Regions from separate parts of the Actinoplanes sp. NPDC004185 genome, predicted to be linked through region 1. Evidence: riboswitches for the same ligand, from Rfam matches in the RefSeq annotation. Region 1 holds a riboswitch; each other region holds the start of a gene.
What was found. Region 1 has a riboswitch for cyclic di-AMP ahead of ACWEOZ_RS03380 (coiled-coil domain-containing protein). Riboswitches for the same ligand answer to the same signal wherever they lie in the genome.

Region 1 (3,777 bases):
GTGGCATCCCTGGCCGGTTCCTGGATCGCCCTGGTGGCGGGCCTGGGCGGCATGCGTGACTTCAACGGGCAGCTCTCCTTCGCGCCCCGGCTGCCGAGCCGGATCAACGCGCTGGAGTTCTCGCTGCTCTGGCGTGGCCTGCGGCTGCGGGTGGAGGTCACCGCCGACGAGGTGACCTACTCGCTGCGCAACGGCGGTGGGTCGGCGCGTCTGGACCTGCTGCACCACGGCAAGGAGGTCACCATCACCCAGGTGAAGCCGGTCGTGCTGCCGATCCCGCCGGCGCCGCCGACGGGACCCGCGCCCAGCCAGCCGGCCGGTCGGGCCCCGGTGCGCCGGGCCACCGGCGTCTGATCCTGCCACGAAGAAGCCCCCGTCCTCCGCGAGGAGGACGGGGGCTTCTCTGCGCTCACCGCGCTAAAGCATCGAGACGTGTACGTGGTCCGTGTGGTCACTGGGGCCGTGGTACGTCTTCCAGCCCGTGGCCGGGAACCAGATCTGTTTGTTCCAGATGACGTAGAGGATGCCGAGCCGGTCGGCGTTGCGCACCAGGAAGGCCATCAGGTTGTTGCCGTACTCCCGGGTGTCCTGGTTGTGCCAGGGTGAGAAGCCGCTCTTCTGCAGGGACCAGTCGCAGGCACGGCCCTTGGGATGCTCGAACGGACCGCCGTTGCGGTGACAACCGACGAACCGGTTGAACTTCGCCTTCTTCACTTCCTTGTACATGTGGAAGGTCCGCGCGGTGATGCAGCCGCCCGTGGTCGGGTCGTCGACGTTGCAGGACTCCGGGCCGAACTCGCCGTCGGAGTTGCGCGGTGCGGGCGCGGCGATCTTGGACTTGACGTCCACGAAGCCACCGGTGACCGACGTGCCGCCGACCTGGGCCAGCGCCTTCTCGGCCGACTCCTTCTGCTTCTCCATCAGCGCGAGGTTCTGCTTCTGCGCCTTGACCTCCTGGTCCAGGCGCGTCTTGTTGGCGGTCACCTCGTCGATGGCCTGGTCCAGCTCGCGCAGTTTGCCGTCGTTGAGGGCGTTGATCTCCTCCAGGGAGACCGCTTTCTTGAGGAAGCCGTCCGGGCTGCTGGTGTTGAGCAGGAAGCCCATGGTCGAGATGCCGCCGGTGCGGTACTGCTGAGCGGCGACCGCGCCCACCTCGGGCAGCAGCAGGTCGCGCTTCGCCTCGGCGTTCTTGACCTTCAGGGCCAGACCGAGCTGGGTCTTGGTCGACTTGGCAACGGCCGACTTCGCCGCCAGATAACGCCGGCCGGTGGAGTCCAGCACGTCGTTCAGCATCGGGTTGTCGTCGCCGTCGTCGGCGGTGGAGTTGGTGCCGTCCGGACCGGCGTTCGCCGGGGATGCGGGCACGAGCATCATCGTGACCGCGGCGAGCGGTGCCAGGGCGAGGATCAGCCACCGGCGGGGTCTTGCCGTCATTCAGAATCCTTCCGCGTGACCACCGGCCGGGTTAGCTGACGGGTTCGGGACGGAAGCGATCCCTACCACTGACTCGTGGATTCACCCCGGTAGTTCTGTGGTTCCCCGGCTCATCTTGCGACGATTAGATGGTGGGCTGCCGGCGCCTTGGGGGCAGCGCCTTCTGGCAGTGACCGGCGGCCAGCTTACCTGACAACGCCCGAACTGGCAGTGCTGCCGCGAACGGCAAAAGGGTTACCGGGCAACGACTTTCCGTCACCGATCAATGAAATGACGCAGGTCATAGCCCGTAACGACGCATTAATGTGAGTCGTTGCATTCTTTCCGCCGTCCCTCACCTTGTGTGCACGATCGATTGCGCTCGGTGTGACGACTGTCGATTCCTAGCATTGCTGGGTAGTGTTCGTCACGGTCTCAGCGCAGACCGCCGCCTAATCGCCGCACGGCGAGCCGGGGAACCACTCGAGTAATGGGGTGAATCCGATCCGCGCACCCCCGCGCGATCGGTAGGGATCGCTTCCGTCCCGAACCCGTCAGCTAACTCGGTCGGCGGCCGACGGAAGGAATGTCCGTGAGGTTCAACCCTGTCCGCCGGCGATTAGCGACCGTCCTCGCGGTCCTCGTCGCCACCTCGGGGCTGGCGCTCGCCGCCCCGACCTCCGCCTCCGCCGCACCCCGACCCTTCGCCGCGCCGGGCGACTCGGGCGACGACGGCGAGGGCGGTTCGAAGTCCCTCATCAAGCAGCTCGAGGCGGCGTCCAAGGGCTTCGTCGAGGCCAAGGAGGCGCTGGACCGCTCCAAGAAGCGCCAGCAGGAGCTGTCCGCCAAGCTCAAGGAGCTCGACACCCAGCTCGGCCCCAAGCAGGCGGCGCTGGACGAGATCGTCCAGCGGGCGTACCGCACCGGGCGGCTCGGGCCGATGACGGCGATGATCACCGCCGACTCCACCGGCAGCATGCTGGACCGCGCCCAGACCCTGGAGACCATCGCCGTCAAGCAGGACCGCGCGGTGCGTGACCTGAAGGACAGCCGGGACCAGCAGGCGCAGGCCAAGACGGCGATCGACACCGCCGTCCGCGATCAGCAGCGCCAGCTCACCGTCATGGCCAAGCGCAAGAACCAGGCCGAGTCCGCGCTGAAGGCCGCCAATGCCGCCAACGGGACGAGCGACTCCTCGTCGTCCGGTGGCGGTTCCTCCAGCGGTGGTGGCAGCAGCTCACTGGCCGCGGCCGCACCGCGCAACTCCGACGGCTCACTGCCGGACGAGTCGTGCAGCGTCAACGACCCGACCACGACCGGCTGCATCACGCCGCGCACCCTGCACGCGATGCAGGAGGCGAAGAAGGACGGTTTCAACCACTTCATCGCCTGCTTCCGCCACCAGAACAGCGGTGAACACCCGAAGGGCCGGGCCTGCGACTGGGCGGCCGACAAGGGCGGCTTCGGCGGCGACGCGACCGGGGCCAGCAAGGACTACGGCAACCGGCTGGCGAACTACTTCATCCACAACGCAAGCCGGCTCGGGATCCTCTACGTCATCTGGTACCGGCGGATCTGGCTGCCCAGCAGCGGCTGGAAGTCGTACTCCGGTGCCGGCGGCGACCCGTCGAGCGATCACACCAACCACGTGCACATGTCGATGCGCTGACTCCAGGGGGTGCGGGGCCTACCGCTTGACGTAGGCCTCGTACTCCTTCAGCACGTCGTCGGTCGGGCCGTCGGCGCGGATCAGGCCCGACTCCAGCCAGATGGCCCGCTCGCAGGTGTCGCGGATCGACTGCTCGCTGTGGCTCACCAGGAAGACGGTGCCGGCCTGCGCGCGCAGATCGCGGACCCGCTGCTCGCTGCGCCGGCGGAACTTCGCGTCACCGGTGGCCAGCGCCTCGTCGATGAGCAGCACGTCGTGCTGCTTGGCGGCCGCGATGGCGAACCGCAACCGGGCCCCCATGCCGGACGAGTACGTCCGCATCGGCAGCGAGCTGAAGTCACCGCGCTCGTTGATGCCGGAGAAGTCGATGATGTCCTGGGTCTTGCTCTTGACCTCGGCCGGGGACATGCCCATGGCCAGGCAGCCCAGGACCACGTTGCGCTCACCCGGCAGGTCGTTCATCAGGGCGGCGCTGACGCCGAGCAGGGACGGCTGGCCGGCCGCGTAGATCGCCCCGCGCTCGACCGGGAGCAGCCCGGCGATCGCCCGCAGCAGCGTGGACTTGCCCGATCCGTTGGTGCCGATCAGGCCGACGGCCTCACCCTTGTACGCGACGAAGCTCACACCCTTGATGGCGTGCACCTCGCGCATGGTCGCCGGCTTGGTGCGGGTGACGAGCCGCTTGAAGCTGGCGA
Region 2 (3,777 bases), on a different contig from region 1:
CCGTGCTGGACCGGCTGGCCAAGAAGGGTGTCGTCACCCAGCAGCGCGCCGACCGGGCGTACCGCTATGCCCCCGCGCAGTCGCGCGAGGAGATGACCGCCGCCCTGATGCTCGACGCCCTCAGCGCGGCGCCCGACGGCGTGCGGGACGCGGCCCTGGCCCACTTCGTCGGCCGGATCGACCCGTCGGCCCTGACCGCGGCCATCGAGGCGGCACGCAAGGACCGGGCCTGACGCTGTGACCGCGTTGCTGCTCGGTGCGCTCGGGCTGACCCTGTCGCTCGTGGTGCCGGGCATCCTGGCCGGCGCGCGCTGGCCCGACCGGGCGCCCGCGGCAGCCGTCGCGCTCTGGCAGAGCATCACCCTCACGGGGGTCCTGTGCGCGCTCGGCGTGGTCCTGGCCGGATCGCAGGAGCTGGTCAGTGAGCTGGGCTCCGACCGTCCGGTGGGTGCGGCCGCGCTGATCTTCGCGCTGGCCGTCGCCACGGTGATCATCGTGCGGCTGCTGGTGTCGCTCGTCCGGGTGAGCATCCGGTCCCGGGCCCGCCGGTCCCGGCACCGGCTGCTGGTCGACCTGCTGGACAGCGCCGAGCGCCACGGTGAGCTGCCGGCCGAGGTGCCCGCCGGGCTGCGGGTGCTGGACGGGCCGCTGCCGTTCGCATACTGCCTGCCGGGCCGTTCGCCGCGCGTGGTGCTCAGCGACGGTGCGCTGCGGGTGCTCGACGCCGAGCAGGTCGCCGCGGTGATCGCGCACGAGCAGACCCACCTGCGGCACCGGCACGACGTGGTCATGGAGTCGTTCACCGCGTTCTACCGGGCGGTGCCGCGGCCACTGCGCAGCCGGGCGCCGCTCGACGCCGTACACCTGCTGCTCGAGATGGTCGCCGACGACGCGGCCCGGCGGCGCTGCGGCGCGACGCCGCTGCGCACGGCGTTGGCGCTGCTCAGCGACGCGGTCAGCCCGGACGCCCCGGCGGAGCTCGGCAGCGCGGCGGCGGAGCGCCGGCGCCGGCTCGACCGGCTGAATGTCAGTGATCCGCGCCCGGTCACCGTGGGCCTGAGCCTGGCCGCGGCCACCGGCGCGGTCGGTCTGCTGGTGTTACCCACAGTGATTCTGGTATTGCCGTGGCTGGACCGGGCGCTCTCCGCCTGGCCGCTTTGACGGCTACTTTTCTTACGCTGCGTCAAGCAATGGTCGGCGCAGTGTGTCCTGATACCGCCGGGTTCAATTCGTCGTTGATCGGGAGTACGGTAATGCCCGGCTCGGCAGTCCCCCCTCGTCCCAACCCGGGCGAACTGACGGGCCACCGCCTAATCGTCGCGAGACGAACCGGGGACCCAGGAGTTCTGGGGTTAAGCCACCAGCAGCACGGTGGCCGGGCGCGCTTCCCGCCCGCACCCGTCAGCTAACCCGGTCGGCGGCCGAGGGAAGAAAGGACACTGCACCTACGTGAAACGGATTGAGGCGCGCAGCGCCGCAATTCTGCGCAGCATCGCCTGCGCCGTCGCCGCGGTCGGGATTCTTCTCACTCCCGGGGTGGCGAATGCGACACCGTCCCCGTCGAGCATCGAAAAGCAGATCGACGAGCAGTGGAACAAGCTGGAACCGGTCATCGAGCAGTACAACAACGTGCACAACCAGCTGCTCAAGAACCAGGCCCAGCTCCGGAAGATCGACAAACGGCTCGCACCGCTGGAGCTGGAGGTCGACCTGGCCATGTCGCAGGTGGGCAACATGGCGGGACAGGCCTACATGCAGGGCTCGCCCAGCGCCATGAAGGCCATGGTCGTCAGTGGCTCGCCGACCGGTCTGACCGAGAAGCTCACGTTCCTCGACCAGATCAGCCGGCACCAGCGTGAGTCGGTCTCGGGCGCCGCGAAGCTGCGCGACCAGCTCGCGGGCGACAAGCGCGACCTGGACACCCTGACCAAAGCCGTGGCGGCGCGCGACAAGGCGCTGGCACAGCAGAAGAAGGACATCCAGAAGAAGGTCGACGAGCTGCAGAAGCTGCGGATCAGGGCGTACGGCGCGGCCGGCGTCTCCGACGGCGCGTTCAAGACCGGCCCGTGCCCGGTCGACTACACCGACGACAAGGGCGGCCGGGCGGCGCAGAAGGCGTGCGACCTCATCGGCAAGCCCTACATCTTCGGTGCGGAGGGGCCGGGCGGCTACGACTGCTCCGGCCTGACCAAGGTGGCCTGGGCGGTGGCCGGGGTGCATCTCGAGCACTTCACCGGTGACCAGATCCATGCGGGCCGCGCGGTGAGCCGCAGCCAGCTGCAACCGGGCGACCTGATCTTCTACGGCAGCCCGGTGCACCACGTCGGCATCTATGTCGGCGGCAACACGATGGTGCACGCGCCACACACGGGCGACCACGTCCGCATGGCGTCGATCGATCGCAGCGGAGCCATCACCGGCATCCGCCGCCCGACCGGCTGAGGCCCGCACTCGGAGTTCTCGGCCGGTTTTCGGTTTTCCACCGGTCTGTCGAACGTGCCGTTCCGACAGACCGGTGGGACTCCGGAGCCTCGGCGGCGCTGCATTGACCGACATCGAGCTCTCCTTTCCGCGGCCAGAGTTGGCTACGGTCGGAAGATGTCTCCTGCTGCGGTGATACTGGTCGGTCTCGGTGGCGTCATCATCGGCGTGGCAACGACGTGGTGGTGGGGTGTTCGGCCCGCCAAGCAGGCCCTGGTCACCCTCGACCGATCCCGTGGTGACATCGATGATCAGATGCTGACGCTGCTGGCGTTGACATATGTCGACGCGGACGGAGAGCGCCGCCGATCTTTGCTGCTCGGGCGCATCACTCACGCCTTCGGGCCGGAGACCACGAATCTCGTGTTGGCTCGGGTGCCGCTCCTGCCGCACTGAGGCCGATGTGGTCGATCATCATCCTGCGAGACTGGGGGCATGTTTCCCGGCGCTTTCGTTCGCAACGTCACCGGCAACTGGGGCGACGACGGCCGGCGCTGGCTCGCGCGGCTGCCCGTTCTCGTCGAGGACGTCGCCCGGGAGTGGGGGCTCGCAGTCGGGGCGCCGTACCCGTTGAGTTTCAACTATGTCGCGCCGGCGCGGCGGGCCGACGGGTCGCCGGCCGTGCTCAAGCTCGGCCTGGCCGCCGCCGGCCACGTCGCGCTGGAGGCCGACACGCTCGGCTTCTTCGGCGGCCGGGCCGCGGTCGAGGTGCTGGCCCGCGATGACAACCGGGGCGCGCTGCTGCTGGAGCGGGCCGAGCCCGGCGGGACGCTGCGGGCCCTGGTCCGCGAGCACGACGAGCAGGCCACGGCCGTGCTCGTCGACATGATGCGGCGTCTGCACCGGCCGGCGCCGGAGGGGCTGGTGCTGGAGGAGCTGTCCTCCCGCGTCGCGGCGTTCGACGCGCATCTGGCCCGGTTTCCCGGCGACGACCCGTTGCCGCGGCGCCTGGTCGAGCAGGCCCGGGCGCTCCTGGCCGACTTGTGCGCCTCGGCCTCGCGGCGGGTGGTCCTGCACGGGGATCTGCACCACGAGAACGTGCTGGCCGCGGCCCGGGAGCCGTGGCTGGCGATCGACCCGCACGGCGTCCTCGGTGATCCCGGCTACGAGGTCGGGGCGGTGCTCTACAACCCGTTCGGCGGTGACGAGCCGGTGCTGGAGCTGCTGCCGGCCCGGGTGGAGCAGTTCGCCGACGGCCTCGGCATGCCCGTCGACCGGGTGGTCGCCTGGGGGTTCGTGCAGGCGGTGCTCTCCGAGGTCTGGGACGCCCAGGGCGGCTCCGGCCGGCCCGGTCAG
Region 3 (3,777 bases), on a different contig from region 1:
GAACGCACCGATGACGACGGGGACCAGGTAGAAGGCCGCCAGGAGGTTCTCGACGTAGCCGTACCCCTCGTCGAGCCGGCGGAAGGAGGCCGCGCAGGCGTCGCTGACACCGCCCGCTCCCGCACACCGGGCGGGACCGCCGGGGAACAGGTCGTGAGCGTGCGTCCCGAGCACGAGCAGGGCGATGCCGAACATGCCGACGAGCAGACCCAGGACGCAGACCTCGGTCCGGTGCTGGCGCCAGATCAACCACGTCATGCTGGGCCCACCTTTCGCCGCTCGGTGCGGGCGGTCATGCGGCCACCCCCGGCGTGACCGCGGCGCCCGGCCCGGACGGCCGGCGCAGATACGCCAGCACCAGGTCCTCGAGCGCGACCGGCTGGGCCTGCCACCCGGGCGCGGCCGGGATCCCGCCGTCGCGTACCAGCAGGGTCGTGTGCCGGTCGCTGTGGACGGCCTCCACGACGGCGCCGGACCGGTCGAGGTCATGGTCCGTGCGCGGGCCGATGAGCAGCCGGTGCTCGGCGAGGAGGGTGTCGATGTCACCGGTGAGCGTGACCCTGCCCTGGTTGAGCACGATCAGGTGGTCGCAGACGCGTTCCAGCTCGTGCACGACGTGAGAAGAGAACAGGACGGTGACGCCGCCTTCGGCCACCGCGCCCATGAGGACCTGGAGGAACTCGTGCCGGGCCAGCGGGTCGAGGCTGGCCACCGGCTCGTCGAGGACCAGCAGGTCCGGCCGCTTCGCCAGGGCCAGGGCCAGCGCCACCTGGGCCTGCTGGCCGCCGGACAGCGTGCCGGCCCGGCGGTCGAGCGGGATGCCCAGCTTCACCAGCCGGCGCTCGGCCAGCCCCTGGTCGAACCGCAGGTTGCAGGCCCGGCCGAAATGGAGCATCTCGGCGACGGTGAAGCGCTTGTACAGCGGGTGGTCCTGGGCCAGGAAGCCGACCCGGGACAGAGTCTGAAGGGTGCTGGCGGTGACGTCGTGGCCGAGGACCTCCACCGTGCCGGTGCTCGGGGCCAGCAACCCGACGGCCAGGCGCAGCAGCGTGGTCTTGCCCGCGCCGTTCGGCCCGACCAGGGCGATGACGCCGCCCGCCGGCAGGGCCAGGGTGCAGTCGCGCAGCGCCCAGCCCTTCCGGTATCGCTTGCCCACAGCGTCGGTGCGCAGCGCGAACTCGGTTGCGGTCACGCCACTTCCTCGTTCCTCGTCTGCTGATGGACGGAAGCGAAGAGCGCGTTGACCGCCTGCTCGTCGAGGCCGGCCGCGTAGGCGCGGCGGAGCCAGGTCGCCAGGCCGCGGTGCAGCGACGTGTACGTCGACGGCGGCATCGCGGCCGACTGCTGCTCGTCGACGAACGTGCCCTGGCCGGGCCGGCCGGTGACCAGCTTCTCCTGCTCCATCTGCCGGTACGCCTTGGCGACGGTGTTCGGATTGATCGCCAGGTCCTCGACCACCTCGCGGATGAGCGGGAGGCGGTCACCGGGCTGCAGGAAGCCCAGCAGCACCGCCTGGCGGACCTGCTGGACGAGCTGCAGGTACGGCGGCACGCCGGAGCGGGTGTCGAGCCGGAAGACGAACACGGAGTCCCCTTACTGCTTTACTAGGAACATAGTAAAGCAGTAAGGGGACGGTCAAGAGACCGTGAGGCCCGGCTGCCCCACGGGGGTAAGGCAGCCGGGCCGGCTCATCACAGCGACAGACGCTGACCGGGGAAGATCAGGTTGGGGTTGCCGCCGAGCTGTGCGCGGTTGAGCTGGTACAGCGAGCGCCAGCCGCCCTTGACGTGCTGGGCCGCCGCGATCTTGGCGAGCGTGTCGCCGGACTTCACGGTGTAGTGCCGGCCGGTGGCCTTGACCGAGGAGTGCCTGGTCACCGCCGACTTCTTGTGGGTGGCCGACTTCTTGTGGGTGGTGGTGCGCGACGCCGTGGCCTTCTTGCCGGCCGACGACGAACCGCCGGTGTTCTTGGCCTTGTAGGACTTCGTCGAGCCGGCCTTCTTGCCGCACACCGGCCACGCGCCGATGCCCTGGCCGTCGAGCACCTTCTCGGCGATGCGGATCTGCTCCGCGCGGCTCGCCTTGTTGGCGGTGCTCGCGTACTTGCCGCCGCCGTACGCCTTCCACGTGCTGCGGCTGAACTGCAGGCCGCCGTAGTAGCCGTTGCCGGTGTTGATGCTCCAGTTGCCACCGGACTCGCACTGCGCGACCGCGTCCCAGTTGACGCCGGACTGCGCCGCGGCCGGGGAGGCCGGGCCCAGCAGGGCGACGGTGCCCGCGGCGCCGGCCACGACCAGACCGAGGGCGCGCAGGGACTGCTTGTGGATCTGTGCCATTGAATGAACCTCCACGCCTGCGAGGTCAGCTGTCGGGTTCGGGCTGAGGTTGCCCGGCCGCTGTGGTGCCGCGGCTTCACCCCGAGGCGCGCTGGGCGCGCCGGAGAACCTGTGGGTCCCCCGCTCCATGCCTGAGTTGGTGTCCCAGCCCGGTCGGCGGCAGGACTCGGCGTTACCGACCGCGGGGCCCGCGTCAGCGGACCGGCCGACCGTAACCACGTTCCCCGGCGCGGGGCCAACCTCCGGGGCCTAACGTGACGTTGTTCTCAGCTTTTGCCCTCTTTTGATCTTGGCCAGAATCGGGGCAAAGCCGGTCGATGTCACCGGCCGTACTCCTCGGGGCCGCGGGTGAGGACGTACCAGCCGTCACGGTCGAAGCCGGCGAAGCGCAACCGGTCGGCGAGCAGGGTGCTCAGCGTCTCCCGTACGGCGACCCGCCAGTCCTTGGCCGCGCCCGGAGCCCGGCGGCGCAGGGTCTCGATGTCCTCCGGGACGGCCACCACCACGGTCTGCCCCCGGAACGAGCCCGGCACCGGCCCGCCGGTGCCCGAGCGGCGCAGCGCCACGGTGGCGGTCGCCGGCCGGACGCAGCGCACCGGCTTGCCCGCGCTGGCGGAGACGACGGCCGGGGCGGCGAGATCCCACCGCACCATCAACCGGTCGCTGTCGTCGTCGCTGTTGATCCGGTCGTGCATCGGGCCGTAGAAGTTCGCCAGATACTCGGTCGGGATCGCGCCCAGCTTGGCCAGGTTGAAGTAGGCGTTGCGGGCCACCAGCGGGTCGAAGGTCCAGCTGATCGTGCTGATGCCGCGTTGCAGCGCCCAGACCCGCTGGTGCTGCTTGAGCGCGAAGCCGACGCTGCGCCCGGCCGCGGTGGCGGACACCCCGGCGATGTGACTGTGCAGCTCCCGCTCGCCCGGGGCGGCGAAGAAGGCCACCGCGGCCCCGACCAGGGTGCCGCCGTCGAAGGCACCGGCCACGTAGTTGCCCGACTTCGCCAGCGCGCGCAGCAGCTCGGTGCTCAGCAGCGGGCCGCTCGCGTCGTCCTGCCAGATGCCGGCCAGCATCCGGTCCAGCGTGGTCAGCTCGGCCAGGCTGCTCACCGGGCGGACCAGCACCCGGGCGGCCCGCGCGGCCACCGTGGCCGCCTCCATCGCCGCCACGATCACCCTGCTCACGACGGCGGCTCCGGAGCGGACACGTTGGCGGCCGGGCCGGCGGCCAGGGTCGCGAGATCCATGTGTGCTCACCTTCGGCGGTGACGGGTGTGCTCAGCGTAGGCCTCGGCCGGGCCCGCCGGGGGGCGTCCGAACCCGGAGGTCTACCCGTCTTGACCAGCCTTTCCCCCGAAGGTCCAGAAAGGGTGGACATCAAGTGATCTCTTGCCGGCGGCCTCGCGTATCTTGACGTACCGGTCGGCACCCCCGTGGCCACCGGCCTT

Region 2: linked by a shared signal. The riboswitch ahead of ACWEOZ_RS16635 (C40 family peptidase) and the one ahead of ACWEOZ_RS03380 (coiled-coil domain-containing protein) in region 1 are both predicted to bind cyclic di-AMP.
Region 3: linked by a shared signal. The riboswitch ahead of ACWEOZ_RS05215 (transglycosylase family protein) and the one ahead of ACWEOZ_RS03380 (coiled-coil domain-containing protein) in region 1 are both predicted to bind cyclic di-AMP.

Annotation. Positions count from the first base shown of each region.
Region 1 is NZ_JBSGFR010000002.1:264,618-268,394, forward strand. Features, by position in the region: gene ACWEOZ_RS03370 (glycoside hydrolase family 65 protein) at 1-354, shown strand, start outside; gene ACWEOZ_RS03375 (coiled-coil domain-containing protein) at 418-1,434, opposite strand; cyclic di-AMP (ydaO/yuaA leader) riboswitch at 1,440-1,575, opposite strand; cyclic di-AMP (ydaO/yuaA leader) riboswitch at 1,853-2,002, shown strand; gene ACWEOZ_RS03380 (coiled-coil domain-containing protein) at 2,000-3,082, shown strand; gene ACWEOZ_RS03385 (ABC transporter ATP-binding protein) at 3,101-3,777, opposite strand, start outside.
Region 2 is NZ_JBSGFR010000014.1:75,978-79,754, reverse strand. Features, by position in the region: gene ACWEOZ_RS16645 (BlaI/MecI/CopY family transcriptional regulator) at 1-233, shown strand, start outside; gene ACWEOZ_RS16640 (M56 family metallopeptidase) at 238-1,161, shown strand; cyclic di-AMP (ydaO/yuaA leader) riboswitch at 1,298-1,435, shown strand; gene ACWEOZ_RS16635 (C40 family peptidase) at 1,450-2,442, shown strand; gene ACWEOZ_RS16630 (hypothetical protein) at 2,599-2,877, shown strand; gene ACWEOZ_RS16625 (aminoglycoside phosphotransferase family protein) at 2,917-3,777, shown strand, end outside.
Region 3 is NZ_JBSGFR010000003.1:259,665-263,441, forward strand. Features, by position in the region: gene ACWEOZ_RS05200 (ABC transporter permease subunit) at 1-258, opposite strand, end outside; gene ACWEOZ_RS05205 (ABC transporter ATP-binding protein) at 293-1,192, opposite strand; gene ACWEOZ_RS05210 (GntR family transcriptional regulator) at 1,189-1,584, opposite strand; gene ACWEOZ_RS05215 (transglycosylase family protein) at 1,692-2,336, opposite strand; cyclic di-AMP (ydaO/yuaA leader) riboswitch at 2,336-2,488, opposite strand; gene ACWEOZ_RS05220 (GNAT family N-acetyltransferase) at 2,657-3,514, opposite strand.